Regions from separate parts of the Effusibacillus dendaii genome, predicted to be linked through region 1. Evidence: riboswitches for the same ligand, from Rfam matches in the RefSeq annotation. Region 1 holds a riboswitch; each other region holds the start of a gene.

Region 1 (7,310 bases):
CTGAAACAGTTTTTCCCGCATGATTAAACCGATCGGCCGGCCTTCACGAACAATCACGACACCACTTTCGTCTTCAAAGCGATTAAAGTAGGACACGATCTCCTGCGTCACGGTCCCCTCTTCAAACGTTTTGACAGGACGGACAATATCTTTCAAAGCGCCGGAATATCCCTGCGTTGTCGGCACATATTGATTTCGCTTGATCAGCTTGACAATTTCAGCAGAAACTTCCTCAAATCCCGCCTTCGGACGGCCCAGCAGGTATCCTTGACCGCAATGAACCCCGATTTTGAGAACCGTGTTCAGTTCCTGTGTGGTTTCAATACCTTCGGCAATAATTTTACAGTTCATTTTTGTCGCAAACGTTACCAGTGTCTCCAACAGAATCCGTTTGGCATGATGACTGTCAATCTGATGGATGATTGATCGGTCGATTTTGATATAGTCGGGACGTATTTCCGCAATCGCTTGTAAGGAGGAATAGCCCGCCCCCGCATCATCAATTGCGATCCGATACCCCTGTTTGCGGTAATAATTGATTGCTTTAACGAATGACGGAAAATCTTCGATTGATTGTCGCTCCGTGATTTCAAAAACGATCTGCTGTGGTGTCAAATTCACTCTGCGTAATAACTTTGCCGTTTCACCCGCAGTAAAAAACGGATCATTGATCACGTTTGCGTTTAGGTTGATAAACAGCTTACTGTTTGTTTCCCCACACCGAAATCCGGAAATCGCTTGTTCCCGGGCAACTTTTTCAAGATGATACAAGCTGTCCATCTGTTCCGCATATGAAAACATGTCGAGCGGAGCTTCAAAACCGCTTCCCTGCGGCCCTCTTGCCAAAGCTTCATATCCGTAGACCGCACCGGTTAACAGCGATATAATCGGCTGATAGACAGCTCGAATCAATTTTTGCTCAAGAATTCGGAAAAATTCCTTCCGTCGCTCAATCTGTTCCAGTTGAGCTTCATTTTTCGCATCCTGCATCGCCTGTTTCAAACCGCGGTACAGTTCGTTTGAGATGTTTTTCGAAGATACGGAATGAAAGATCGATGTTCCTACATATAATTCCAGTTCCTTTTCGGGAAGATTCAATTCCGCATTCAGTTGTTGTTCCACTTCGGTCCGCAATCGGTACGCAAAATCAGAAAACAGATCCACTTTTTGATCTGGCAAAAGAAAAAATAAAAACAGATCATCCCCTAACATTCGCCGGGAGAAACATCCTTCCCATTTTTCCTGTTCGAACCTCAAAATGATCTGGTTGAGCGTCTGCAATACACGATTGCAAAATAGCTGTCCACGGGTCTGGTACACATCACCAAATCGTTTGATGTCCAGATAAATGAATCCCACTTGACCTTTTTTCAATTGTCCATTCAATCGTTTTAAAAACCTTTCGTTTATAAAACTATCATCCAGCAACAAAATACTCTTCTGTCGATTCCCCATCGTTCTCTCCGCCCTCTTCGACAAAATTCCACATTTTGTCTTATCAGTATACCGATGGAGTTTATTTAAATGGTTAATTATTTGTAAATTTAAGTAAAAATCCTTATTGTACGGTCATAGAAGAACTTTGGCACAGTCATGCCAGCCAAAGCGGGACCGCTGTCCCCAATACAGCGCCGATCGCCACATCTGACGGATAGTGCAGTCCCAAATATACACGTGAACTGGCGGTTAAAGCCGCAAGTGCATACAAACCCGGAGACAAGACGGGAAACGCAATTGACAAAACAGTCGCCGAGCAAAAGGCGGCTGTTGAATGGCCAGATGGAAATGATGCATCTGTCAGAAGTTTTCGTCCCGTAAATACATTCTCCAGAACCTGATAGGGACGATGGCGCGGCAGCAGCTTTTTACAAGCGGCCACAATCAGATGGCTAAACAACAGGCTGATCGCCAAATGAACCCCTTCATAGCGCCAATACGGATCACTCTGCAGCAAAAAAACCAGCGACATGCCAATCGAGAAAACAGTTCCACCCAGATGTGTAACTACAGGCATCAACTGTTCAAAGAACGAACATTTGCAGGCGCCATTAATCCAGCGGAACGCCCGGATGTCTCTTCCGACCATCCATTCAGCCATACGCTGCATAATTTCACTCCTCAAAATTCTCTTCTATAAGGATAGCATTAAAGTATTAAGTTTTTATAAAAATCGTGTGAAAGGGTGATGAAAAACAAAAACAGCGAAAACACAAACTAAGAGGTTCCTTGGAATAAGGAACCTCTTAGTTTGTGGGGGGTAGGGGGATTCCAAAAGGGTCAATGAGGAAACCTTTTGGGGGATTGAGCAATTCACCCGGAACAATCAGCAGCCTGGCTATCATTGCTTTGGGGAAGCTTTAGACCCATGGCTTTGCGTCCCTGTCTTTCGACGAGGTTTGCCCTTGATGATTGACTCGCTCCTTGTCTTTAATTTTACATGTGTCGACAAAATAGTACATAGGTCTGCACGACTATTTTTATACAAATTCCTCATTAACCGAAAACCCTTTTAAAATAAGGGATAATTCTTTTGGTGTTTTTCCAGCTCCGAAGATCATATAGGGCAAAAGGACTATCCTGATCTGCTGATGACCACACAGATTCCAGCAATCCCCCGTCGTATTCCCGGTCAGTTCCGATCAATTCAATTCTTGAATAATTCTCCTGCAAACGACTGACAATTTCCCGGGTCGAATCCTCTGAGCCGGTATCCACCACAAGGATATGAAGATCATTTTTTAAGAAAAACGAACGCACCAACAAAAAACGCAGTAAACCTTCCACGTACGCTTCTCCGTTGCGAACCACCAATACTAACGTAAACCTGTGACCTTCACTGATCGAAGGGGATTCATAAAGTCGAACCACCTGATAGAGCGCGGCGACAATCCCGTAAGCAGCGAACGCCCAAATCAAAAGAGCGAGCATACCGAACACCTCCCTTGTGGTGTCACTATATGCGCGCCCTCTATTAGGCGTTCGTCATAACCTTACCCAACCGTTCCTGGCTGCTGCAATGACCGCCTGCGTGCGGTCGTCTACATTAAGTTTACCTAAAATAGAAGAGACATGATTTTTCACTGTTTTTTCAGATATGAATAACGCCTCACCAATCATTCGGTTGCTTTTTCCTTCCGCCATTAAACGAAGGATTTCCATCTCTCGAATCGTCAAAAGCTCCCGCCATGTCTCCTGTTCAACGGCTGCCGCCGCCTCCTCATGAGCGGATGCGTGATCAGTTGCGTTGTAGCTCAGACGTTTAAACTCGTTTAATAATTTGGTGGTAATCTGAGGGTGAATGAACGCTGTTCCATTTGCAACTTGCCGGACAGCTTCTACTAACACTTCCGATTCGACATCTTTTAAAAGATAACCGTTGGCACCGGCCCGAATGGATTCAAAAATATATGCCTCATCATCATGAATGGATAATATCAAAATTTTAACGGCAGGGTAGGCTTGCTTAATCAACTTGGTTGCTTCCACGCCGCTTTTTTGGGGCATATTGATGTCCATCAGGATAACATCCGGCTGCAGGTTGGCAGATAGCGTCACCGCCTGCTGTCCGTCTACCGCTTCTCCCAAAATGGTAAAATCGTCTTCCAATTCAAAAATTCTTCTTAGTCCCTGACGAAAGAGTGCATGGTCATCCGCCAGTACAATTTTGATCGGACTATGGGGAGTCAACTTGAACGCCTCCTTGATTCGTTATCGGAAGAGTAATAATCACTTTGGTTCCCTCTCCGATCCTGGTTCGGAACTCAACCTTACCCCCTAGCAGTTGAATTCTCTCTTGCATCCCCAACAACCCGTAATGACCCTGTTCTTTCTTGCCTCTCGATGTTTTCAAATCAAATCCCTTGCCGTTATCAAGGATGTGCACAAGAATCTCCGGATTTTCCAACTCCAGCTTAACGGAAGCGAGCGTTGCTTCGGAATGTTTCGCTATATTGTTAAGGGCTTCCTGAACAGAACGAAAAATGGCCACTTCAAACGCCCCTGACAGCCTTCGCTCTTTGCCGACCAGGGCAAAATCGGTCTGGATCCCGTATTTTTCCTGAAATTTCGTCAGATAACGGCGCAATGTGGGGGCAAGTCCCAAATCATCCAATTCCATGGGCCGCAAGTCAAAAATGGTTTGCCGAACTTCCGCCAGGCTGTCCCGCACCATCTGTTTCAGATCTTGCAGTTCTTCCCGGACGCGGTCAATGTCCCGATCCAGCACTTTCTCGCATAATTCCGCACGCAACACTACATTCGCCATCATTTGGGCAGGCCCATCGTGAATCTCCCGCGCCAACCGCCGGCGTTCTTCCTCTTGCGCCTGAATCATCCGGCTGCCCAAGTATTGTTTTTCCTCAACGGTCTGCAGCATCACGTCGATCTCTTTTTGTTCACCCGACAGGTAGTTAAAAGCAACACCAAGCTGGGTCACAAGTTCCTCCGCTTTCGAAACCAGATCCCCCAAGTTTTTGAGCCGGAGCGACAGTTCATCTCTCCTCCGCCGAAGACGTTTTTCTTTTTCCTGTGCAGCAAGAAGTTCATGTTGCACTTTTTCTGCTTCTATATAAACTTCTCGCACCTGCTCTTCCGAGTGTTGCGCGTGATTTTTACTGACAAGCGCCAATCGCTGCCGTGCTTTCCGCAGTGCGCTCTCCAGTCGGTCGACGTTTTTCACCGTCTCGTAAACCTGCAATTGAACAGCGGCCAAATCCCGTTCCAATGCTTGATACTCACTGCGCGATACATCCGCGATTTCATAAATTTGGTACTTCCCCTGTTCAATTGCACGCAGAGTCGCTGATATGGCGTTGTCGAGGATTCGTGTGTCAAGTTGTGGCGACACGTATCGAAACCTCCTCTACTTCTTTTGACCTATTTATTCAATACCAGAGACCTATTTTCCTGCAATCTGGTTCTGTTTTTTGTCAACCAATACCATACAATGTCGAAAAAAGTCTGAGGGCACGGCGTAAATGCCATGCCCTCAGTGCAATGGGGTAAGGGTGATATGCTATAGAAATTCGGTGGACAATTTTGTTTTTGGGGGTGACACCAAAAAAATTTTATCCGTTTATGATAGTCCCGCCTGTTGTCGGAGAGTCGCCGCCTTATCTGTACGCTCCCAAGGCAGATCCAAATCGGAACGGCCAAAATGACCGTAAGCGGCTGTCTGACGATAAATTGGACGCCGCAAATCAAGCTCCTTAATGATGCCTGCCGGACGCAAATCAAAGTTATTCTTTATCAGGCCAACGATCAGTTCATCATCCACTTTCCCCGTCCCAAACGTGTCAACCATGATCGATACAGGGCGCGCTACGCCGATTGCATACGCGAGCTGCACTTCGCATTTGTCAGCTAGGCCGGCAGCCACGATATTTTTAGCCACATAACGGGCTGCATAGGCAGCAGAGCGATCCACTTTTGTCGGATCTTTGCCCGAGAACGCGCCGCCGCCATGACGCGCGTATCCGCCATATGTGTCGACAATGATTTTCCGTCCGGTCAAACCGGCATCCCCCTGCGGACCGCCGATTACGAAACGGCCTGTAGGATTGATAAAATATTTGGTTTGATTATCCAACAAATCCGCCGGAACAACCGGTCGAATGACATGTTCGTGCAGATCTTTGTCGATCTGTTCCTGGCTGATCTCTTCCGAATGCTGGGTAGAGATTACAATGGTATCGATACGAACCGGTTTGTTGCCTTCATACTCGACCGATACTTGCGTCTTCCCGTCCGGACGCAGGTAATCCAGGGTTCCATTTTTACGTACCTCTGACAGACGGCGAGCCAGTTTATGCGCCAATGAAATCGGCAGCGGCATCAATTCTTCCGTCTCATTGACAGCAAATCCGAACATTAAGCCTTGGTCGCCTGCACCAATCGCTTCAATTTCTTCTTCTGTCATCTGCCCTTCCCGTGCTTCCAACGCTTTATTGACGCCCATGGCAATATCGGCGGACTGCTCGTCTATCGATGTAATGACCGCACAGGTATCTGCGTCAAATCCGTATTTGGCGCGCGTATATCCAATAGAACGAATCGTTTCGCGGACCACTTTTGGGATGTCCACATATGTACTTGTGGTGATTTCCCCAGCCACCAGCACCAACCCTGTAGTAACGGAGGTTTCACAGGCAACCCGAGCGTTAGGATCTTTCGACAATATGGCATCCAGCACGGAATCAGAAATTTGGTCGCATATTTTATCCGGATGTCCTTCCGTCACAGACTCGGATGTAAATAAGTAACGACGTATCGTCACAGGAATCCCCCCTGTTGTATACTGTCAAATTAGAATGGTTTAAGTCGATTTATCATGTTATCCTAAATTTTACCGGCTGTCAATCGTTCTTTGCATCGCAAATTTATCGTTCTTCATTGGCCAAAAAGATATTCGCAAAAGAAAAGGGAGCCACGATATCGGCAAGGCTCCCCCTCTTCGGTATGGTAGTTTGTTCCTTCACAGCCGCAATCGCTTTCGAATCACAATCCAGGCAAAATGCGGAAGCACCAGTTGCCGCCTCCAACGGCTCGGCTGCTTCAATAACCGATACAGCCATTCCAATTGCAATTTGCGCCATACAAGCGGGGCCCTGCGGACCGTTCCGGCATAAATATCAATGCACCCGCCAACACCGATCGATACCGGCACATGCAATTGTTTAAGATAACGAGCAATAAATTTCTCCTGCTTGCCTAACCCCAATCCGACAAGCAACAACCGGGGGGTAAAGCTCCGTATCTCTTCCAATATGGAGGGGATTTCCTGATCGCTGAAAAATCCATCCCTGCCCTTAAATAAAGCATTCGGATACAATCGGGAAAGGTTTTCAATGGCCCGGCGGTTCGATTCCGGAGAAGCGCCTAACAGATATACAGGCCATTTGGATTGATTGGCTGTCTCAAACAGGAAGGGCAAAATATCAATTCCGGTCACCCGGTCAACAGATGCCTTTTCCAAAATTTTGGCCGCGTATACAATCCCGATTCCGTCAGGCGTCACAAGATCTGCCTGCTGCAGAAGCTTCAAAAAATCGGGGTCACGTCTCGCCAACATCACAATTTCCGGATTGGCCGTTACAATTTGGCGAGGTTCGCTGCCCCCCATCCAGTCTCGAATCAAAGCGATTGTTTCATCAAAAGAAAGCGAGCTAAAAGGTACCCCTAAAATATTTACCGCCGATTTCAATCCAAATTCCCCCGCAACCATTGAGCCACCATTTTCCGGATACGCTCTTGTTCATCCTTCTCGACAAAAAAATACCATATTCCATCCTGCGGGGCTACCCGATTCACTC
Region 2 (7,310 bases), 800 kb from region 1:
GACTCGGCTTTTAAACATAAAAATTATAAAAATATTAAAAAAATAGGTCTTGAATCATGCGAAAATATTGTTGTATGATGAAATTCACTAAACAGAATTGAACTGTGGTATGGAAGGACTGAGGGGATGAACAGCAACAGCACGGCAGGAGGGTACCAGATTGAAGTAAAGACTACTTGGTTTCGGTTTGAGTTATCACAACTTCGACAACTGATTGTGGAATGGGATCGGGAAATCGGTTGCCAAGTGGAGGAAAACCAGCAAGAAATCCTGCTTACATTCGGAACCTCGCCTGAGATCCAGTTGCTCTTGAAGGGGCGCAAGAAACGGAAGTTTGTTGATTTTTACAGCGGGCAAGTGTTCGGAACCACGATGGACGAAGAAATGTTGGCCGATTTCCTTGATTGGTTGTGCAATGTGCAAAGCAGGGCGTCCGATATGATCGGTTTGTTGGTTCGCAAAGAAGGGGATGACACTCGTCCTTTATTCATCAAAAATGGTCAATTGTATGATGAAGCGCGGATGATTGAACTGTTGTGGGATCATTTTTCGACGAGCCGGATTCGTGAATCCAAACGATTTGAAGACATGTACCACTTTTTTCGAGATGTCCCGAAATACAGTCGAAACAAGCATACAGTGAAATAAGCGATTCTCCAGGCTATTTTGGTCGATAGGAATTTATAAATTTTTCCCTATCGACATAAGGGCAAGAGGATCCCACCAAAGTGCTTGCACTTTGGTGGGTGGAACTTTGCTTCCGCCTGCGCCAAAGGCTCGGCGAAAGCTAAGTTTTCTTTATAACAGAGCGGCTTCTGTAAGAAATCCGTTTCTCTTGAATCATCTGTGTCAACAATGGCTCTGGTACACGGTACGTATCCCCAAACTTCAGAGCGGGAATTTCCCCTTTGGCGGCCTTCCGCAGCACAGTCGAATATACCATCGGTCCCAATGCTTTTGTCAGCCGATCCTGCGTTTCATAGAGCGTCAGAAACGGGGTGTCGAGACCCACTTCAAAAGGCTCGGCGGTTGTTCGATGCAGGGCAACGACTTCCGATAGTGCATAACGGTTTAACTTCTTGACTGCAGGTTGCAGCCGGGCATCCTGGTGCAGCATTCCGAGCAGCGCGGAATAATCCATTCTGAACAATCTGGAAAGCTGTTCAATCGTACAGTACAGCGGAGTCATCGCGATCATCCCCCAGTTCTAAGACAAATCTTGTTCGAGTATGTCCAGCGGAATATAGTAGGTGCCGCCTAAATTGTAAGCTTTAATCTGTTGGTTGTGAATCCACCTTTTGAGCGTGCGCTGTTCAATTGAGATGCCAAACTTCTTCAGGATTTGCAGAGCACCTTGAATTTTTGTGAAATAAGTACGGATCTCCCGTTTCGTTTGATAGAATTGTTCCCATTCCGGAATGGTGAAATCCCAACAGCGATGTTCTTTCAGGTAGTTTTCAAAATCCTCGGCCAACACGAAAATCCGACCGTTATCGTTTGTGAACGGGAATTGCTGCGTCCGCATTTTTTGGCGCAGCGCCACTTCCGTAATACCTAAAATGACAGCCAATTCGGCTACAGTATAGATCAAGCGCAATCGGCTCCTTCATATCCATTCGAATGTAGAACCATATTTTTGTCCTTATGTTACAGTATACAGAATGACAATAGATTGAGCCAGAAGTGAAAGAAAAATATATTGCATATACAACTATATTATGGTATTATAAAAACAAACCTTCGTAAGAATTCCCCCGATTAATTTGCGAAGGTGGCAAGATCCCACTCCGTTTTTGCCGCAGCAAAAATGAAAAAAGCCCCGTATGCGCCACATAAATGCCCCCCGGCGCATGCGGGGCTTTCCCCTGCAGAAAAGCCTGACGAATCATTAAATAAAGAAAATCCAGAAAAGGGCGGCCAACACAAACCGGTAATAGGCGAAACCGGTCAGCCGGACTTTGGAAACAAGTTTCAAAAACGAAAACACAGCAAGCAAGGCGACTATAAAAGAGACGACAAAACCAACGGCAAAGAACGTAAGATCATCGGCGGACAATGTTTTATAACTTTTTAAAAGGTCAAGTCCGCTTGCTGCAATCATCATCGGCACCGCTATAATAAAGGAAAATTCGGAAGCGGTTTTCCGGTTGGTGCCTACCAGCAGACCGCCCGCGATGGTAGCGCCGGAACGAGAGAAACCAGGCCAGAGAGCCAATGCTTGAAAAAGACCAATGCGGAACGCTTGTCCGTAAGTGAGTTGATCAAGTTCAGTAGCAAACTTTGATTTCCTGGACTTCTCAGCCATAATCATCAAAATGCCGCCAAGCACCAATCCAATCAGTACGGTGTAAGGGGAGAACAGATGCTGTTTGATGAACTTGTTAAGAATAAGTCCCAAAATTCCGGCTGGCAGCATGGCCACAAAAATGTGCAGCAAATTGAGCGACTCCGTGTTGGTAAAGTTTAGGTTTCTGGGTTCAAATAAACTCAAAAAACGTCTCCAATAAATGACCACTACCGCAAGAATGGCGCCCAGTTGAATAAAAATTTCAAACGTACTGGCTTTGTCCCCTTGAAAATGCAGCAAGTCGCCGGCGAGAATTAAATGTCCGGTTGAAGAAACAGGCAGAAATTCGGTGAGACCTTCGATAAATCCAAGTATTACGGCAGTTAGCAGATGCATGGCTATAATCCTTTCTCATCCTTATTTTATTTAGTTTATTTTACATTCGATTGTTACAAATACGCAAATTAAAATAAAGTCAGCTAAAAAAGTTGAAACTTGTTGCATTTTGTCATTTTCCAAAATGTAACTGATTTATATTGAAAATCAAATTTTTATCATATAAAATAAAAACACAAAAATGAATGTCTTTTGGGGAAGCGATGAACGGTCACTTGTAGTTGGGCACTTGAGGGATCGGGAGCCAGTAGTGCAACCGGCCAATTCATGAGAATGAACTGGCTTTTTTATTTGTAAAGCCGCTGCAGACGAGGTGCGACATGCAACAGGAACCAATACCAAAAGACTTAAAGCCTGTAATACTTTTTAATATTTTATATCACGAGACTCTTGAGTTGGCTGTGCAACCGATTGTCGATTTACGTACGGGCCGCGTTGAAGCAGTTGAAATTTTAAGCCGCTCGCCTGGTGGAGTTCTCTTGCCTGACGAGATGTTCCGGTTGGCTCGCCAACACGGTGTTCTGGAGCATCTTACACTTTTGTCCTGTAAAAAGTTGACCGAACATATACATAAGCTGACACCGTTTGTGCAGAAGGGGCTCTTTTTTAATATCGAGGCGGACGTAAACTGTCATACGATGCGGCGAGCGGTTGAAATGTTAAACAGCGTGGCACAGACCCCCGTCGTATTTGAGATTACCGAACATATGCCATCCGTTTTTTTATGGAAGCCGTTCTTAGAGGAGCAGGGCATTTCTCTAGCGATGGATGATCTTGGAAAAGGGAATTCCAACATGGTAGAGTTGCTTAACTTAAAGCCGCATTACGTGAAAATTTGCACGGAAATCGTATTCGATCTTCATAAATCCGGTGTCAAAGCGATTATGATCGAACAGTTCAAACGAATTGGGGATTCCCTGAACCTGCAAATCATCGCAGAAGGAATAGAATCGTTAGAAGATTTAAAGAAATTGCGGGAAATGGGAATTGAATATGGTCAAGGCTATTATTTTTCAAAACCCAGCCTGATCGAGCAAATTCCGATGGACGAATGGAAGGCTGGCTTTCAGTCGCGTTTTTAAAAAGTGAAAATTTTAGCTAGTGAAAAAAAGGTGCCTGCGGGGACCTTTTTCTTTATAATAGGAATAGCGATAAAAAAGGGAGAGGAAACCATTATGAACAGCCAACAATTTCAAAACAGTATGTTGAAATTGATTATTGAGACATCAACCAATCTGCCAGCCGATGTGCGTAAACAGATAGCAGCCGCAAGGGTGAAGGAAGAAATGGGGACCCGTTCGGCCATCGCATTGGGGACGATAGCTGAAAACATTATCATGGCGGCAGAATCGGAAGGCCCCATTTGTCAGGATACGGGGATGCCTACGTTTCATATTCACTGTCCGGTAGGAGCCAACCAGATCGAGATGAAGAAAGGGATCCTCGCGGCAATTGTGGAAGCTACCAAACTGGGTAAACTGCGTCCCAATTCAGTAGACTCGCTGACCGGTAAGAACTCGGGGGATAACCTGGGGCCGGGCACGCCTGTCATCCATTTTGAACAATGGGAGAAGGACTATATTGATGTCCGCTTAATTCTGAAAGGAGGCGGCTGCGAAAACAAGAACATTCAATATTCGCTGCCGTGCGAATTGGAAGGATTGGGCAAAGCGGGCCGTGACCTGGACGGGATCCGAAAATGCATCCTGCATGCCGTTTATCAGGCGCAAGGACAGGGATGTTCCGCCGGGTTTATTGGAGTTGGAATTGGCGGCGATCGTACCAGCGGATATACGCTTGCGAAAGAGCAACTTTTCCGGCGGGTCGATGATGTAAACCCGAACGAACAACTTCGGCAACTGGAAGAATATATCATGGAAAACGCCAACAAGCTGTCGATCGGAACCATGGGATTTGGCGGAAACGTATCGCTCTTGGGTTGTAAAATCGGTGTAATGAACAGGTTGCCGGCTTCTTTTTATGTGTCGGTCGCTTATAACTGCTGGGCGTACCGCCGGCAGGGAGTGAAAATCAACCCGGCTACCGGTGTAATTGAAGATTGGATTTATACAGGCGACAGTGTGGACCTCGGTCAGGTTCAGGAAACGGCTGTTGCTGGCGATAATCGGCAGGTCGTTTTGCAGGCGCCCATTACGGAAGAACAGATTCGCAGTCTGAAAGTCGGCGATGTGGTTGTGATTAACGGGGCGATGCATACGGGTCGGGATGCCTTCCACAAGTACATGATGGATCACGATTGTCCCGTTGATCTGAACGGAGGAGTGCTCTATCACTGTGGGCCTGTGATGCTGAAAGACGAAACAGGCAAGTGGCACGTAAAAGCGGCCGGTCCTACAACATCCAGCCGGGAAGAGCCATATCAAGCGGATATTATCAAAAAATTTGGCATCCGGGCAGTGATTGGGAAGGGCGGTATGGGAGCCAAAACGCTGGCCGGGTTGAAAGAGCATGGGGCTGTGTATTTGAATGCGATTGGTGGAGCGGCTCAATATTACGCGCAGTGCGTAAAAGATGTAGACGGTGTTGATTTTCTTGACGAATTTGGAATTCCCGAAGCCATGTGGCATTTGCAGGTAGAAGGATTTACCGCGATTGTTACAATGGATTCACACGGCAACTCGCTGCATGCGGATGTGGAACAAGAGTCGTTGAAGAAGCTGTCCGATTTTAAAGAACCGGTATTCGCATAATTGCAGGCGCCGACCGACTTCAGTCGGCTTCCTGTTATTTCACTGCCGCTGCTAGCTTTATTGCGCTGTGGCAACGACTGGGGTTGTGGCAATGCGAAAAGTAGGAACTCTGACAAGCGCCCTGACATTACTGGTGCTGGGAGGATTGCTGCTGTTTGATCAGTTGTCGGACAAGCAGATCATATTTAAAGTCCTCTCGTATTGGCCGGTAATCGTGTTCGCGTTGGGAGCCGAACTCTTGTGGAGTTTATATGCGGTCAAAAAACTGAAGATCAATGAAGAAATACGGGTTGACGCACGCAGCATTGCACTGCTGTGCCTGGTTGGCGTTTTTTCGCTGGTTGTCTATTCGCAGCAAAGCATCCAGGGATTGGTGCAATCCAGCATTGTCAATTTGCGGGACGCCTTGTCGGAAAAGAGGATCAGTCTGCCGGATATGAAATTTGACGCAAAATCGGTCAAACGGATGGAAATATTCAACCGGGTGGGTACCATTGATCTTCGTCCCTCCGATTCGCAGACGATCCAGTTGAAAACAAAAGTGCGGGTGCAAAACCTGCAGAGCGATCAAGCCAATCAAGAGGCGCAATCGCTGACCCCTCTGATATCGCAGGGGGAAACTTTGCGGGTTGAAATTGACCCGGCCTGGTCCGCTTCTTCCAAGATCACGGGAGTGGATCTGGAGCTGTTGGTTCCTGACAACATTGACGTACAGTTATTGACCGATACGGGCAACGTTACCGTTTTGAATCATGTCGGCAATGTGGTGGTAAGTTCACAGTCCGGCAAGGTGGATTTACAGGATATTAAGGGCACCGCGACAGTGGATGATGGCAACGGTCAAATTAAAGCGGCTTCCATTTTGGGAGATGTGGAAATTAAAACAAAAGCGGGCAGCCTGGATGTTCATGATATTAAGGGGAATGTCCAATTGGACAACGCATTTGGTCAAATCAAGGCGGGAAAGATTGATGGCGATCTTAATATAACCAGCCGAAATGGCATAATCGACCTGGATACGGTAGCTGGAAACGTGGAAGCTCAGATTGAAAATGGTCCGATTCATGCTGCCAATCTGCAAAAAGCTGTCACACTAAACTCCAGCAGTGGAGGCATTACGCTGGAAAGTATAGTGGGCGGAACCTGGGTTTTGAACTCGCAGCGCGGAAATGTGATGGTGCGCATTCCAAAAGATTCAGATGTGGAGTTTATAGGGGAATCAAGCAGCGGAACCATTAAGGGACCGATGCAGTCCAATAAGCCGAACGAATCCAAAGTTAGCGAAAAACTGGGCAGGGGAACGTACCAACTTTTAATTCGTACGGAAACAGGTTCGATTACGGTGAATCCGAATTTGTAAAGAAGGGTGCCGAAGGTTCTGCACCCTCTTTTGTGTGCTGATTATCGAATGGCGTCCATCACTTCGGTTGCCATTTGACTCAAGTCGGTGTTGTTGCCGTTGTTGCCCTGAGTCATGTTTTTGGCCGCTTGTCCCATCGAATTGTTGCGCCGCATCATTTCCCAGGCTGCAATACCTACACCGGCTCCAATTATCATAGCGGTCGTAATGCTTATGCCTCTGTCCCTGTCCCGACCACGGGCAGACATCATCCGGTTGGCCGTCGGAATCATGTTGGTCACAGTTTCCCACATAAACAACACCTCCTGAATCTATTGTGTGCGATTTGGTGTCCAGCATGTCAGGAAATTACTGCTGATTCGATTCTTCCGTTTCCATCGAGAAAAGGATGGATTGTCTCGAACTGTGCATGAATAATAGCCACGCGGGTCAACTCACCTAGATCATCTTTTGGATCGTTAATGTGTGTTTCAAGATTGTCCATATACTTGTTAACCAGTTGAGGTTCCGGAGGTATAAAAGATGCAGTTTCTATTGTACACCCCTCTGGTCCGAT
Region 3 (7,310 bases), 530 kb from region 1:
CACTTCTTCTACAATGCGCTCCGCATTATCGGTCATCAGATGGGCGGACGCCAGAATAACCGGAATCGAATGGGCTGCCGGATCTTGTTTCAGCAAGCGCGTAATCTCAAGACCATTCATCGGTTTGCCCCCGAGTTCACTGCTCGTCAGCGAAATGTCCATGATAACCAGATCGACGCTGCCTGAGCGTGACAACGTTAAAATTTCGTCTACCGATTCAGAGATGATCACATTATGATTGCCTAGTCGCGTAAGAACAATTTGCATCAACTTGGCGCTAAGAATGTCATCCTCCACTAACAGTATGTTTTTCAAAATCTACCCCTCCCTGTTGATGGTAATGAGTCTGACTGCGGAAAAGTCAGACGGGTCAGCTGGAGTTGTTCCCGTAATAATCGTGTCAGCAACTGGTCAAGCTCTTGACTTTTACTGATAACTTCAGGGTGCAGCAAATCACCGTGCCGCATTGCCGTTTGAATCAAGTTTTCGCGGAGATCTTCCACCAGCGATCAATTGCCCTTTTTTGTCTGTTTACTTCTCACTCCTGTATTCACTCCTTCGGTCTGATACGAAGCAGGCTAACAGGCTCCCTATACATTATCATAAAGAGTCGATGTAACAGAACAATGATAAGTGTGTAACAAATGTGTAACAAAATGGATTATTTGAGTATGGACAGTCAAGTTGTTCCCTTTATCTAACAAACGCTGGATTAGTCGAAAGGAAATGCCTGAAATATTTATCGTTTTAAAATTACAACAAAAAACATAAATTCCTTTTATGTTTTTTGAGAGTCAATTGATCATCTACTGGTGAATCCTAGTTATTGCAGGAATTGCAGTTCTATGGGAGAATGTGCATAGAATTCTAGCACAAAGGGGCAATCGGAATTTGGGACGTTTGTTTGGGACGGATGGCGTACGTGGAGTGGCCAATACGGAATTGACTGCGGAAATTGCCTACCGGTTGGGGCGGGCAGGTGCCTATGTTTTAACGAGAGGAAAACAAAACGCGAAACTCATCGTCGGTAAAGATACGAGAATTTCAGGTGATATGTTGGAAGCCGCGCTGTTGGCCGGGATTTTGTCGGTGGGTGTGGATGCGGTTCGCGTTGGAGTGATCTCGACGCCCGGGGTCGCCTATCTGACAAGGGCGCTGCAGGCTGACGCAGGTGTGATGATCTCCGCATCGCATAATCCGGTGGCGGATAACGGAATCAAATTTTTCGGCGGTGACGGATTTAAACTGTTAGATCAGACAGAAGACGAGATTGAATCGCTGCTGCAAGGCGAAGATCAGATGCCAAGACCGATCGCGGGCGACATCGGTCGCGTTGCAGAGCGTTTGGATGGAATTTCGCTGTATGCCGATTATTTGCAGACCACTGTTGACAATCGGTTCGAGGGGCTAAAAGTCGTATTGGACTGCGGCAATGGAGCTGCCTATCAGGTAGCGCCGCAGGTGTTCCGCCAATTAGGCGCCGAAGTGGTGGTTGTGCATGCGGAGCCTAACGGGGTCAACATCAACGTAAAATGTGGCTCGACATATCCGGAAGTGGTGCGTGAAGCGGTGCTGGCGCACAAGGCGGATGTCGGACTTTCATTTGACGGGGACGCGGATCGCCTGATCGCGGTTGATGAAAAAGGGCAGTTGGTGGACGGCGACTATATTATGGCGATTTTGGGGCGTTCCTTGAAAGCGTCGGGCGAGTTGGCGCATGATACGGTAGTTACGACCGTTATGAGCAACGTCGGATTTGTCAAAGCGGCGAAAGAAATGGGAATTCAACTGGTACGGACGGCAGTAGGCGACCGCTATGTAATGGAAGCGATGCGGAAAGGCGGATACCAGTTGGGCGGCGAGCAGTCCGGCCATATTATCCTGCTAAAGCATAACACGACAGGTGATGGGATTTTAAGTGCGGTTCAATTGGTTAATGCGATGGTTGCGGAAGCGAAACCGTTGTCCGAACTGCGGAGCGTCATGCAGAGCTTTCCGCAGGCGTTGGTCAATGTCAGAGTGGGCAGCAAAGACGGTTGGGAACAAAATAAAGCAATACAACAAGTGATTCGGGAAGTCGAGGCGGAGATGGGCGACGATGGCCGTGTATTGGTGCGTCCTTCCGGTACCGAGCCGTTAATCCGTGTAATGGCCGAGGGGCCAAATGAACAAACGGTGCAGGAATATGTCGATAGAATCGCGAATGTAGTGCGTAAGGAGCTTGGAAAGTGAAGGGGCTGCAAGCTCCTTCTTTGCTTCCGTTGGGGTTTCACAAGTTCTAACATCATTTCGTATGTCTGCGGAGCGCATATTTGGTCGAACCGGAATAGGATGGGGTAATCAGGAAAGGGAGGTGATGGTATCGAGGACGGCGTGAATTTTTTCCAAAGGTAATGAAGCGCCTGGACTGCAACGGTGGGTTGCAGTTGACGCGGAGGAGGTTAGCGAACCATTCGGCGGGTGCCTCCCGGCAGACAATCCCTCTGCCGTAAAGAGAAGTTTCAAATCCGATGGGTGACTGTCGGGACAAGAGCAGCTCAAGGGTAAATAGGGAGCTGTCTGCACGGTCTTTTCCCTTATGGAGAGACCAGGCAGTTTTCTCGATTGAAAACCGCTTTTTGCGAAAAGCGGTAGATTTCGTATGCTCATTTTCAGGAGGTTTGTTTCCATGTGTGGAATTGTAGGATATATCGGGTATCGACAAGCCCAAGACGTTTTGATTCATGGTCTTAGCAAACTGGAATATCGCGGGTACGATTCGGCAGGTATTGCGGTCTATGATAACGGTGTGATTCGTCTGCAAAAATCAGTCGGCCGCTTGGCAACATTGGAAGAACGGGTGAAAGGGGAGGCGGTATTGGCTGGTATGCAGGGGATCGGGCATACCCGTTGGGCGACGCATGGCCGTCCGTCCGATGCTAACGCGCACCCGCACGCCGATGAGCAGGGCCGTTTTGTTGTGGTGCATAACGGCATTATCGAGAACTATTTGGAACTGCGGGAGAAACTTACGGAAAAAGGCCATATTTTTCAATCGCAAACCGATACGGAAGTGGTTGTTCATCTGGTGGAAGAAATGTACAACGGGGATTTGTTCCAAACGGTTGTACAAGTGCTGAAACAAATTCACGGAGCATTTGCGCTGGCTATTATGGCAAAGGATGAACCGGGAAAATTGATTGCGGTGAGGAAGCAAAGTCCGCTGGTGATTGGTCTGGGTGAAGGAGAGAATTTTATCGCATCCGACATTCCGGCAATCTTAGAGTATACCCGTTCGACCTATATAATGGACGATGGGGAGATTGCGGTTCTGACGGCGGACGGAGTGGAATGTTTTACATTTGAAGGCAACCCGATCACAAAAGAAGTATTCAACGTCACATGGGATGCGCTGGCGGCCGAAAAAGGCGGCTATGAGCATTTCATGCTGAAAGAAATCCATGAACAGCCGCGTGCGATCCGCGACACTTTGAGCGGGCGCATTTCGGAGGATGGCCAGCGGGTTGTGTTGAAAGAACTGAATTGGACGACCGAACAGGCGGCATCGATTGAACGGATTCATATTGTGGCCTGCGGCACGTCATGGCACGCAGGCCTGGTCGGCAAAGCGGCAATTGAAAAATTGACTCGCATCCCGGTGGATGTGGAGATTGCTTCCGAATATCGGTATCGGGATCCGATCGTACCGGATAACACTTTAATTATTGTCATTTCGCAGTCGGGTGAAACGGCGGATACACTGGCAGCGCTGCGGGAATCGAAACAGCGTGGAGCTCGTGTGCTGGCGATCACCAACGTGCTTGGCTCCTCTGCCAACCGGGAAGCTGATTATACGATGATTACCATGGCCGGGCCTGAGATTGCGGTCGCATCGACCAAAGCGTATACGACGCAGGTGGTGGTCCTCTATCTGTTTGCCTGCTATTTGGCGCAGCAGCGCGGTTCCATTGGGGCATCACAGGTGCCGGAGATTTTGCAAGCGTTGAAGGGGCTTCCGGAATTGGCGGAAAGAGTGCTGGAAACCGCACCGTCCCTCCGTCAGTTCGCGGAGAAATACAAGGACAAGGAAGACGCATTTTTCATCGGTCGCGGCGTGGATTATGCAGTCGCGCTGGAAGGTTCACTTAAGCTGAAGGAGATCTCCTACATTCATGCCGAAGCGTATGCGGCGGGGGAACTGAAGCATGGAACTCTGGCGCTGATCACGGAAGGGATTCCGGTGATCGCGCTGGTGACGCAGGACGATCTGTATGAAAAAACAGTATCGAACATCGTCGAGGTCAAAGCGCGCGACGCGTACGTGCTTACACTCGCTTGGCAGGGAGATGGAGAGATCGGCAAGTATGCCGACGAGGTGATCACCGTGCCGCGCACCATGCCGTTCCTCGCACCGGTGCTGTCGGTGATTCCTTTGCAACTGCTCGCGTACTACGCTTCGGTGGCAAGAGGCAACGATGTAGATAAACCAAGAAATCTGGCGAAAAGCGTGACGGTGGAGTGAGGGAAGGCATATTGAATACTTGTTTGTACATCTCTTAATATGTTTGCCCAAAGCCTAAAAAGTCTGCTTAAAGCTTAATATGTTTGCCTACGAGCCGAGCGAAAATCAGGTATCCACTCCTGTTTTTCCTCGGCTTTCTTTTTCCAGAGCAAATGGGACGCAAGTCCCGCTTCCCTTGATAAATCAGGCATTTCCCCGATTTTTTCCTCTGATGATCTTTCTCCAAGCCTCATTCTTTCCCTATGTTTTTCCCGATTATCACTGTCCTCACGGGCAAATGTACATCTCTTAATATGTTTGCCCAAAGCCTAAAAAGTCTGCTTAAAGCTTAATATGTTTGCCTACGAGCCGAGCGAAAATCAGGTATCCACTCCTGTTTTTCCTCGGCTTTCTTTTTCCAGAGCAAATGGGACGCAAGTCCCGCTTCCCTTGATAAATCAGGCATTTCCCCGATTTTTTCCTCTGATGATCTTTCTCCAAGCCTCATTCTTTCCCTATGTTTTTCCCGATTATCACTGTCCTCACGGGCAAACTATATTTGCTATTTTTCACTTCGTTTTTCAGAAGTCTCCTCTGGTTTTTACTCTGATTTGCATGCAGACTTTTACTGGTTTAGAGTGATAAAGTGAAACAGATGAAAGAGCGGGAAAAGCCTTGATACGATTTGGTTTGTGGAGAGGAGCGGGTGGGGGAGGTTTTGGGCAGACTTTTTTTGCGATGCACACCTGTATTTCCTCGGCTCTTTTCTTAAATCAGGTGAGAGGATTTATTGGGAGGGGAGACGAAGAAAATCCTTGTGGTACAAAGGATTCAAACGTTTTTCTCCTGTTTTTTCTCGATCATTTCCTCCGATTATCTGTTGCCCTATCCCGAATCTGTTTCCCTGCCTTTCCCCCTGCTCTTAGTTCGACTTTAATTGCTTTTTTGACCCCGTTTTTTCACGTCGTAATCCCTGTTTTTCCCAGAACCCTATGACGACTATAATTACATTGGTAATTTTTGGTATATGGTGTGGAGAGGCGGAGAAGCCTTGTGGCTGTAGGAGCGAGAGTGGATGGGGAAAGGTGACATGGGCGAGACGACTTTATTTTCGGTGCATACTTGTGTAAAAAGCAGTTTTAGATTGCCCACAGCCTAAAAAGTTTGCCTAAAGCTTAATATGTTTGCCTACGAGCTGAGCGAAATTTGGGGATCTACTCCTGTTTCTGCCTCGGCTATTTTCTTCATTTTCTAACATCTGATTTTCCCTTACCTTACGTGACTTTCCAATGCTCAAACCAGCTCAAACATGTTTGCCATATCTGAACTCTTGATTTTTACATACAATGGTAGAGTAGATAGAAGAACTGATGAGAAGCGGAGGGAGGGGATCAAGATTGTACGGGCATCAATTTTACATGGCTCCAGTCACGAAAAGAGTGGAGTATTTGAATGATCAATTGAAGGGAAAAACGCTGTAGGAAGTAGCCGACAGCCATTTTCTTGATATGGAGGACATCTAGGCAGAATTGAGCCGAGATGGTTTTTACTTTGTGCCTGACTTGAATCAATTTATTCCAATCGATCATGGAAATGTCGCATAATAAACGAAAAGGTCATAGAATGGGGATCCATTTATGACCATTACATAAACAACTGATAGGATTGTCAATCGGTTGCTATTCAATGTTTTTTGAAAATATTGAAAATGGTCGGGGGAAATAGTATATTTATGTCAATACAACTAAATAACCAAATCGCATCGTGTGAAAAAGGCAAAGCAACTGAAAAGTTGTGACGCAAAGCTACAGGGGCTAAGGTTTTATGCTATGTCAGCCAGCTACCGAAACTCCAACCTATTAAGGGGGAATGTGATTTGGAAAGTCGCGTTCACATGCGTTTAGATGCAGAAATTACGATGCTGAAGAAACGATTGATTCGTGTGAGTCAAGATGTGGATTGTTTAACTCACCCATATATGCTAAAAATAAGCCAAATGTTAGACGTGCGATTGAATGAGATCGAACGTATAAAAAAAAGTGCCGTTTTAGGGAGTTGTTGCCGCCAATGTAGGCGGTTTTTCATTTTCTTGAATGACTGAAAATGCTTGTGCGGCATGGGTTTAAGGTAGGTGAGAGTGTAAGGAATGAATCGACAAAATTCAAGGATTAGAAGGGATACACATAACCCTCTTAAAAACTCAAGAGGGCTTAACGGATCGGGAAATCACCAACGCCATATTAGGAGTAAATGAGCCGCAACAGGCGGTAAACCAGGCATGCAGGTCATTGGAGACAAAACAAATCATTAAACGTATTCGGCGAAAAGATGGTAAGCTGGGAAATTATTTATGCTCGGAGGGTATCTTGGTAGAACCAGTAACTCATCAAGAAAATGTGCGAGATAATGAATTGTCATCCGTCTTTTCTGAAGACAATATCAAACAATTCCTAAAGGAATTCCTCCATTCAAACGGTTGGGAAACGCAGATTGCATGGGGAAAAACTCCTGGAATTGACATAAATGCAATAAGAGGAACGGAACGTTGGATTATTGAGGTAAAAGGCTTGGGGACTTCTAATCCAATGAACGTAAACTATTTCTTAGGGGTCTTGGCTGAAACACTTCAGAGAATGGATGACCCAACTGCAAAGTACAGTATAGCGTTACCCGATGTTAAACAGTTCCGAAATCTTTGGAGTAGACTTCCTTTATTAGCTAAGAAACGGACGGGTATTACTGCTTTATTTATAGATGAACAAGGCACAATTGACGAAAGTGAATAAAATTCCTGACAGATGGCAAGTCATCAAATAATCGCACATAACAA
Region 4 (7,310 bases), 830 kb from region 1:
AGAGAGGGCTGCTGATTTTGTTTGTCGGGTACAATCCAAGCCTGCGGTCGAGCGAGACGGGACATCATTATGCCAACCCGAGAAACCGGTTTTATACGGTACTTTATCAGGCCGGTTTAACGCCGCGCAAATATCGGGCGGAAGAGGATGCCTGTCTGTATGAACTCGGTTACGGGTTTACCAATATTGTCGCACGGCCGACTCGAGCGGCGGAAGAAATTACAAAGCGGGAATATGAGGAAGGGCGCCAAACGCTTCGGGAAAAAATAACTCGTTACAAGCCGAAAGTGGTTTGCTTCGTCGGGAAGGGAGTATACCTCCAATATACGGGCTTGAAAAAGGCCGCTTGGGGCGTGCAGTCACCCTCGCAAGTAGAAGGAGTCATTGATTTTGTAGCCCCCTCTACCAGCGGATTGGTTCGTATGAAATTGGCTGACGTGGTGGCAATTTTTACAGATTTGAAGGAACTGGCTTACTCGATCCCGAAGTAAAGAAAAATTATCGCAAATTCGCGAAACCTGTCTTGGAAATAGATCGAATTTCAGGCCCCAATGTGCACAATCAAATGGGAATCGAGGAGAAAGTGATGGATCGAATTTTGGTAATTTCTTATTTCGCGCCCCCCGTGTTGTCTGCCGAATCAATCCTGGTCGGGAAACTGCTGCCTGAGCTGGCCAAGCGGTACCAGATCGATTTGGTGGCGGTGGGCGACGATCCCGATTTTCGCAAAGACGAGACAATGGGCCAATGGATGGATGTCGAGAACCTGACGGTGCACCGTTACCACAATCCGAAACCGGTCAACAAAATCGTGCGGCGGCTCTACCAGAAAGGTTCTTCCATGTTTCAGGATATGAACGACAGATGGCTGCGTCAGGTGCTGCTTCATTACAAGCCGCAAGGGCCGTTTCAATTGATTTATTCACGTTCGATGCCGGGCATCAGTCATCTGGTGGCTTACGAGTTTAAACAGAGGCTCGGGATTCCCTGGGTAGCGCAGTTCAGTGATCCGTGGGCGCACAATCCTTACAACCGATATCCGCTGCCTGTCATGCACCAGGTGGAAGAGCGCAATGAAGCAAAAGTGATTCGGGCGGCTGACCGTTTTGTGTTTCCGACGGACGAGATTCGCCGATTGGTGGCATCTTCCTATCCGGATGAAGATGTGACAGACCGGTCGATTGTACTGCCGCATTGCTTCGATGAACGGCTGTACGGGCCATCGGAAGGGGAATCACCGGCTGCCGGCTCTCACGATAACCGAATCGTATTGTCCTATATCGGCGACTTTTACGGATTGCGTTCACCGGAACCGATCCTGAAAGCGCTGGCTTTGTTAAACGAACAGCATCCGCAGACAGCGGCGAAAATTCATTTGCAGATCGTCGGCAACGTGGAATCGACATTTGTTCCCCTGCTTTCCAAATACGGAGACATGTTGAAAACCACAATCGAACGAACCGGCCAAGTCTCTTATCTGGAAAGTCTGCAGAAGATGAAACAGAGCGATATTTTACTGCTGATCGACGCGCCAAGCGATGAAAATATATTTCTGCCTTCCAAGCTGATTGATTATTTTGGCGCCAGAAAACCGATTCTGGGAATAACGGCGGAAAAAGGAACAACGGCAAACCTTTTGCGGGAACAGTCTTTCCCAGTCATTGACCCGCGCGATCCTGAGCGGATTGCAGCGGAACTTTTGGCGATGGCGGAACGATTGGATCTGTTTCAGCAGAAGGCGGAAACGAACGATCTGCGGATGTTTGAAGTAAAGACGGTGGCAGATCAGCTAAGCAAACTGTTTGAACAGTTGGGACAAGAGTAAGAGGAGTGGTGAGAACGATGTTTACCGGGTGGAAAGAAGCGGATTTTGAAGTGTTTCAGGTGGAAGGACTGGAGCTGCGGATGGCGGCCTTGAAAGAGCGTGTCCGGCCCAAGTTTGAATCGATTGGAAAGGTTTTGGCGCCTGATTTGTCGGCGTGGTACGGGGAAGAATTTTTTGTCCATGTGGCCAAACATGCCAGACGGAAAACCAATCCACCAAACGATTCCTGGGTAAGCTTTGCAACCAATCCGCGCGGTTACAAAATGCTGCCCCATTTTCAGATTGGATTGTGGGCTACCCATGCGTTTGTACAGTTTGCGATCATTTACGAGTGTGTCAGCAAAAAACAGTTTGCTGAAAAACTGGCCGCGAACTGGCCTGATATCAAGCGGCAGATTCCCAATCAGATGTTATGGTACGATGACCATATTCATCCCGATCCGGTGCCGCATACCCAAATGGAAGACAAAATCGGGCAATTTACCAAGCGATTGCTGGAAAATAAAAACGGCGAACTGTTGGTGGGCATTGACATCCCGAAACAAGAGGCGGTTCGCATGTCAGGCGAAATGTTTCTGGACAAAGCTCGAGAAGCCTTGTATCAATTGGCGCCGCTGTACAGGTTGTCGTTGGCCGGCAGACAAGAAGCAATGGAGGCAAGGAAACGATGAGATTGAATCGGGAACAGGCATGGTCGCTTTTAAATGAATACACCAAGAGTCAGAGCTTGATCAAACATGCGCTGGCGGTGGAAACGTCCGTCAAAGCGTATGCTGAAAAATTTGGTGAAGATGCGGAAAAATGGGCTATTGTCGGCTTGCTGCATGATTTCGATTATGAGCAATATCCAACTCCGCAAGAGCATCCCTACAAAGGATGCGAAATACTCAAGCAACTCGGATATCCGGAGGATGTGATTCATGCGATCCTTTCCCATGCGGAATACACGGGAGTGAAACGGGAATCTCTGTTGGACAAGACATTGTTTGCCTGCGACGAATTATCGGGATTTGTCACGGCGGTAGCTTTGGTTCGGCCGAGCAAAAGCATTTTTGACGTGGATGTCAAGGCGGTCAAGAAAAAACTGAAAGACAAAGCGTTTGCAAAAGGCGTGTCACGCGATGATGTATACAAAGGGGCGGAAGAATTGGGAATCAGTCTCGATGAGCATATTCAGTTTGTGATTGATGCATTAAAAGACAGAGCGGATGATTTGGGGCTGCGCGGTGAGCCGGTTGCTTCTTCCTGAGCAGGAGTTCGAGCTGGGATTGGGAGTTTCGAGTGCAGAAAGCCCGCTTTAGGTGGGACTTTTGTCGCATTTTTTATAGTGTAGAAGGAAATTCGGAGCGTTTTGTTTAAGATATTTTAAAAATGTGATTTTTTTGAACGACACTGATGTTAAGGGCAAAATCATCGAAAGGTGATGACGCAAAGCTGCGGGTCTAAGAAAAGTTGCAGTCGTTCTGCGCTTTTTATGACAGCCGGGCCGCCGCAGTGGCAGCACATTCCCTTGTCTGCCTCTGAGGCAGACATTTTTGTTTGGGGAGTGTGAAACATGAACTTGCATTTGCTTCCTAAAGATTGGCAATCGGTGCGTGAAAAGGAACACCCGTTTGATTCTTGTTTCACGGAAATGCTGGATGAGTTGGGGCGTGAAGATGGGTCGCTGTTAAATACGCTTGTTCTTTTTGAATCGATGAAACAACAGGTGGTGGAACTGGCAGAAATTAGAATCCATCGGCTGTTGGAGCGGGATGGGAGTACTTTTGTCGATGAAGATAAGTGGCACATTTATGATATTTCATTACTGCAGCTGAAACTAAAATTTTTAGCATCTGAATCAACGGTTGAGACAGATGGCTTTTTGTTCCTGTTTCTGAGCATGACCTATTACCGGTTGGGATATCTGGAAGAAGCAAAGGACTCAGCGATTTTGGCAAGAAAACATTATAACGGCACCGAAGACGATAGAGGACTGGTTTTCATCGATTATCTTCTGGCGGTATGCTGTGCGGAAATGGAACAGTGGGAAGAAGCGCAGGATTGGTGTCTGATGGCCCTGTATGGAGGGGCAGACGATACACACACGCTTTTTTCTTGTATATGGCAGTTATATGGACTGACTTTTCAACGTCAGAGTAAAACGGAGCAGGCTGTGGCTGCCTACCTGATGGCTTATGAATCTTGGCGAAAACAGGGAGTTGACGCCAAGCAGGTACAGACGGCGTTGTCCCTTTCCCTGGTGTTGTCACAGCAAAAAGATTGGATGGGCGCCATTCATTATTTAAAGAAAGTTTTTCCTGTATGCTGTGAACCCCATATGTGGCAACTTAAACTTGAGGTTTTGCATATGTTGAAACATTTGTTTGCGAAAACGGGACAAACAGGGCCATTGCTGGCGTGTGAGCAACAGATCGAGCGTCTGGCATATAAATAGAGATATTTTTCAGCTTCGGGTCCGCTTACATAGCGGACTCCTTTTTACAATCTTACTCTCCCACTCAAGTAGTAATGTATTGTGGTTTTAGTGAAAGATTGCTAAACTAGTGAATAGTCATTCATAAATGAATATTCATTCATTTATGCTCGTTATTTTGATCAGGGGATACAGGAGGGTTATCATGAGTACGAGAGGGACATCATCCACTTTTGAGGAAACTGGCATGGCGGATTTGACAGTGCCGCTTATGCTGGCACAGACCAGCGAGCGGTATCCGGATCGGAAAGCGATCTACTTTCACGGAACAGAAATTGATTATAAAACATTGTTTTTTACGGTGGACCGGTTTGCGGCAGCCCTTGCCGAGGCCGGAATCGGTGAAGGGGACCGGGTGGCGATTATGCTGCCGAATTGTCCGCATTATGTGATTGCCTATTACGGAATTCTGCGTGCGGGTGCCGTTGTGGTTCAGATTAGTCCCATGTCGGTGCCGCGCGAAGTGGAACATTATGTTCAGGATTCGGGTGCAAAAGCGATTGTGGTGTTTGCTCCCTTGCTGCCTGTCGTTATGAACTCGTCTGTGGCAGATGATTTGGTGAAAAAAATTGTGGTCGAATTGCCTCCGGTCGGAACGTCTTATGAAGGAGGAGCCGTCAATTTTGAATCGTTTGTGAAAAGCGCTGCAGGACCCGTTCCGCAGCCGAATACAGTGTCGGACGATGTGGCGGTTTTGCAATACACGGGCGGAACTACAGGACGTGCGAAAGGGGCTATGCTGACCCATCGAAACGTAGTGGCGAATGCTTTACAGTCATCCTTGCTTATGGTTTCGGAGGACGTGGAGCAGGAACGGATTCTCAGCGTAATCCCTCTTTTCCACGTATATGCCATGACCACCACGATGAACATGGGGATTTTGACGGGATCCCAGTTGATTATGCTGCCGCGTTTTGAAATTGAAGAGGTGTTGAACACCATCAAGCAAACGAAACCCACCCTGTTCCCTGGTGTGCCGACGATGTATATAGCCATCAATGCTCATCCGAAGGCGCAAGAATACGGAGTGGATTCGATTCGTGTCTGCATCAGCGGCTCGGCTCCGCTCCCGGTAGAAGTCATTAAAGAATTTGAAGTGAAAACCAAAGGCACAGTGATTGAAGGGTACGGTCTGTCAGAAGCGTCGCCCGTTACCCATTTTAATCCAATTGAGAAACGGAAAGCCGGTTCGATTGGCAAACCGATTCCGTTTACCGAAGCCAAAATCGTCGATCTGCATGACGGGGTTACCGAACTGAAACCTGGGGAAGAAGGCGAACTGGTGGTTCGCGGTCCGCAGGTGATGAAAGGATATTGGAATCTGCCGCAGGAAACAGCCGAAACGTTGAAAAACGGCTGGCTTCACACGGGGGATATTGCCAAAATGGACGACGAAGGGTACTACTACATCATTGACAGGAAGAAAGATTTAATCCTGGCCAGCGGTTTTAATGTATATCCGCGTGATGTGGAAGAGGTGCTGTATCAACATCCGAATGTACTGGAAGCGGTTGTCGTTGGTGTTCCCGATCCGTATCGAGGAGAGACGGTGAAAGCGTTTGTAGTTCCCAAACCGGGTACGCAATTGACGGAGGAAGAGATGAACCATTTCTGCCGGGAACGGTTGGCCGCATACAAAGTACCCCGGCTCTATGAATTCCGCAGTGAACTGCCGAAAACCGCGGTAGGTAAAATCCTGAGACGGACGCTGCGAGATGAGTCGCAAAAATAAACAAATTCGAAAAACCTCGATATTCCATCGGGGTTTTTTTATATAATAAAAAAAAAGAGCTTGTTGGGGAAGAAGGTGGAGAATGGATCTGCATCTGATTCACACCAATGATGTGCACAGTCATTTGGATGCGTATATCACGCTTGCCACTCAGATCAGGCAATTGCGAAACCATTTGTCGGCCAGAAACGAGACGGTTTTTTTGTTTGACATAGGCGATCATGCAGACCGAATGGCCCCTGAAACGGATGCGACGATGGGGCTTGTGAACGCTTCCCTGTTACGGGTCATGAATTATGATGCATGGGTGTTCGGAAACAATGAAGGGTTGATCATCCCAAGCGTCTACTGGGAAGCACTCTGCCGTCAGTCCGCTACGCCGGTGCTGAACGGCAATCTGCGTAAGTTGGAGGATGGGGCTGCCTATCCGTTTTTTCAAGACAGTTTGTTGTTGGAACGAAACGGCGTGAAAATCGGGATCTTCGGACTTACCGCACCGTATAACGAGTACTATCATATCGAGGGAACGAATGCACTCGATCCGTTCGAACAAATTCCGCGGTTGGCCGGGGGGCTGCGCAGGCAGGGGGCGGACGTGGTGGTGCTGCTGTCTCATCTTGGCTTGTCTGTCGACCGCAATATCGCGTCCCATAATCCGGATGTGGATATGATCATCGGATCGCATACGCATCATTTGCTGGAACAGCCGGAAAAAATAGGCGATGTGTGGATTGCGCAGGCGGGCAAATTTGCGAATTATTTCGGTCATTTAGTGCTCGATTATGATATGGACAAAAGATGTTTGCGAAACGTAGTGGGGTGTGTGGTAGCCCGTGATGACTCGCTTGAACCGGATGCCGATCTGCGCGCTATTCTGGAAGAGTGGCGCCGCCGCGCAGACCGTATTTTGGAGGAAGTGGTCGCGGTGGTTCCGGAGAAGCTCTATCACCATTTTCACCATGAGTCGGAATTGGGCAACCTGGTGGTCGATGAGATGCGGAAATTGTCCGGCGCGGAATTGGCTTTTCTGAATACGGGTGTGTTTCATTTCGGGTTGGAATCGGGAAATTTGACTCGCAAAACACTGCTTGCCTGCTGTCCTTCTCCCATCAATCCGGTTGTGATTGATCTGTACGGATGGCAGATTCGCGATGTGTTGGAAAAGGCTCTGAGAAAGGAATACACGCACCGCCGAGGGTTCGGCTTTGGCTTTCGCGGCAATGAAGTGGGTTCCCTGGCCGTTTCCGGTTTGAAAATTTGGTACGGTGAAGATGACC

The links. A riboswitch is a leader RNA that binds a small molecule or an ion and turns the genes downstream of it on or off. The one in region 1 is predicted to bind cyclic di-GMP.
Region 2: linked by a shared signal. The riboswitch ahead of skT53_RS10300 (EAL domain-containing protein) and the one ahead of skT53_RS14485 (phosphatase PAP2 family protein) in region 1 are both predicted to bind cyclic di-GMP.
Region 3: linked by a shared signal. The riboswitch ahead of skT53_RS19215 (Spo0E family sporulation regulatory protein-aspartic acid phosphatase) and the one ahead of skT53_RS14485 (phosphatase PAP2 family protein) in region 1 are both predicted to bind cyclic di-GMP.
Region 4: linked by a shared signal. The riboswitch ahead of skT53_RS10130 (tetratricopeptide repeat protein) and the one ahead of skT53_RS14485 (phosphatase PAP2 family protein) in region 1 are both predicted to bind cyclic di-GMP.

What each region holds. Positions count from the first base shown of each region.
Region 1 is NZ_AP023366.1:2,699,124-2,706,433, reverse strand. It holds gene skT53_RS14490 (GGDEF domain-containing protein) at 1-1,455, opposite strand, end outside; gene skT53_RS14485 (phosphatase PAP2 family protein) at 1,592-2,107, opposite strand; cyclic di-GMP riboswitch class I at 2,323-2,411, opposite strand; gene skT53_RS14480 (glycosyltransferase) at 2,494-2,928, opposite strand; gene skT53_RS14475 (response regulator) at 2,983-3,687, opposite strand; gene skT53_RS14470 (sensor histidine kinase) at 3,674-4,846, opposite strand; gene metK (methionine adenosyltransferase) at 5,075-6,274, opposite strand; gene skT53_RS14460 (WecB/TagA/CpsF family glycosyltransferase) at 6,473-7,201, opposite strand; gene skT53_RS14455 (LCP family protein) at 7,198-7,310, opposite strand, start outside.
Region 2 is NZ_AP023366.1:1,896,281-1,903,590, reverse strand. It holds gene skT53_RS10320 (hypothetical protein) at 127-648, shown strand; gene skT53_RS10315 (DNA-binding protein) at 788-1,198, opposite strand; gene skT53_RS10310 (helix-turn-helix domain-containing protein) at 1,208-1,591, opposite strand; gene bacA (undecaprenyl-diphosphate phosphatase) at 1,889-2,683, opposite strand; cyclic di-GMP riboswitch class II at 2,872-2,954, shown strand; gene skT53_RS10300 (EAL domain-containing protein) at 3,004-3,765, shown strand; gene skT53_RS10295 (fumarate hydratase) at 3,859-5,394, shown strand; gene skT53_RS10290 (DUF4097 family beta strand repeat-containing protein) at 5,486-6,754, shown strand; gene skT53_RS10285 (hypothetical protein) at 6,796-7,047, opposite strand; gene skT53_RS10280 (Fic family protein) at 7,095-7,310, opposite strand, start outside.
Region 3 is NZ_AP023366.1:2,168,658-2,175,967, reverse strand. It holds gene skT53_RS11680 (response regulator) at 1-315, opposite strand, end outside; gene skT53_RS19220 (Spo0E family sporulation regulatory protein-aspartic acid phosphatase) at 312-503, opposite strand; gene glmM (phosphoglucosamine mutase) at 892-2,232, shown strand; gene glmS (glutamine--fructose-6-phosphate transaminase (isomerizing)) at 2,669-4,501, shown strand; cyclic di-GMP riboswitch class I at 6,245-6,328, shown strand; gene skT53_RS19215 (Spo0E family sporulation regulatory protein-aspartic acid phosphatase) at 6,375-6,581, shown strand; gene skT53_RS11655 (hypothetical protein) at 6,847-7,266, shown strand.
Region 4 is NZ_AP023366.1:1,869,347-1,876,656, reverse strand. It holds gene skT53_RS10150 (mismatch-specific DNA-glycosylase) at 1-491, shown strand, start outside; gene skT53_RS10145 (glycosyltransferase) at 587-1,825, shown strand; gene skT53_RS10140 (YktB family protein) at 1,843-2,496, shown strand; gene skT53_RS10135 (HD domain-containing protein) at 2,493-3,074, shown strand; cyclic di-GMP riboswitch class I at 3,219-3,319, shown strand; gene skT53_RS10130 (tetratricopeptide repeat protein) at 3,381-4,262, shown strand; gene skT53_RS10125 (long-chain-fatty-acid--CoA ligase) at 4,447-6,033, shown strand; gene skT53_RS10120 (bifunctional metallophosphatase/5'-nucleotidase) at 6,116-7,310, shown strand, end outside.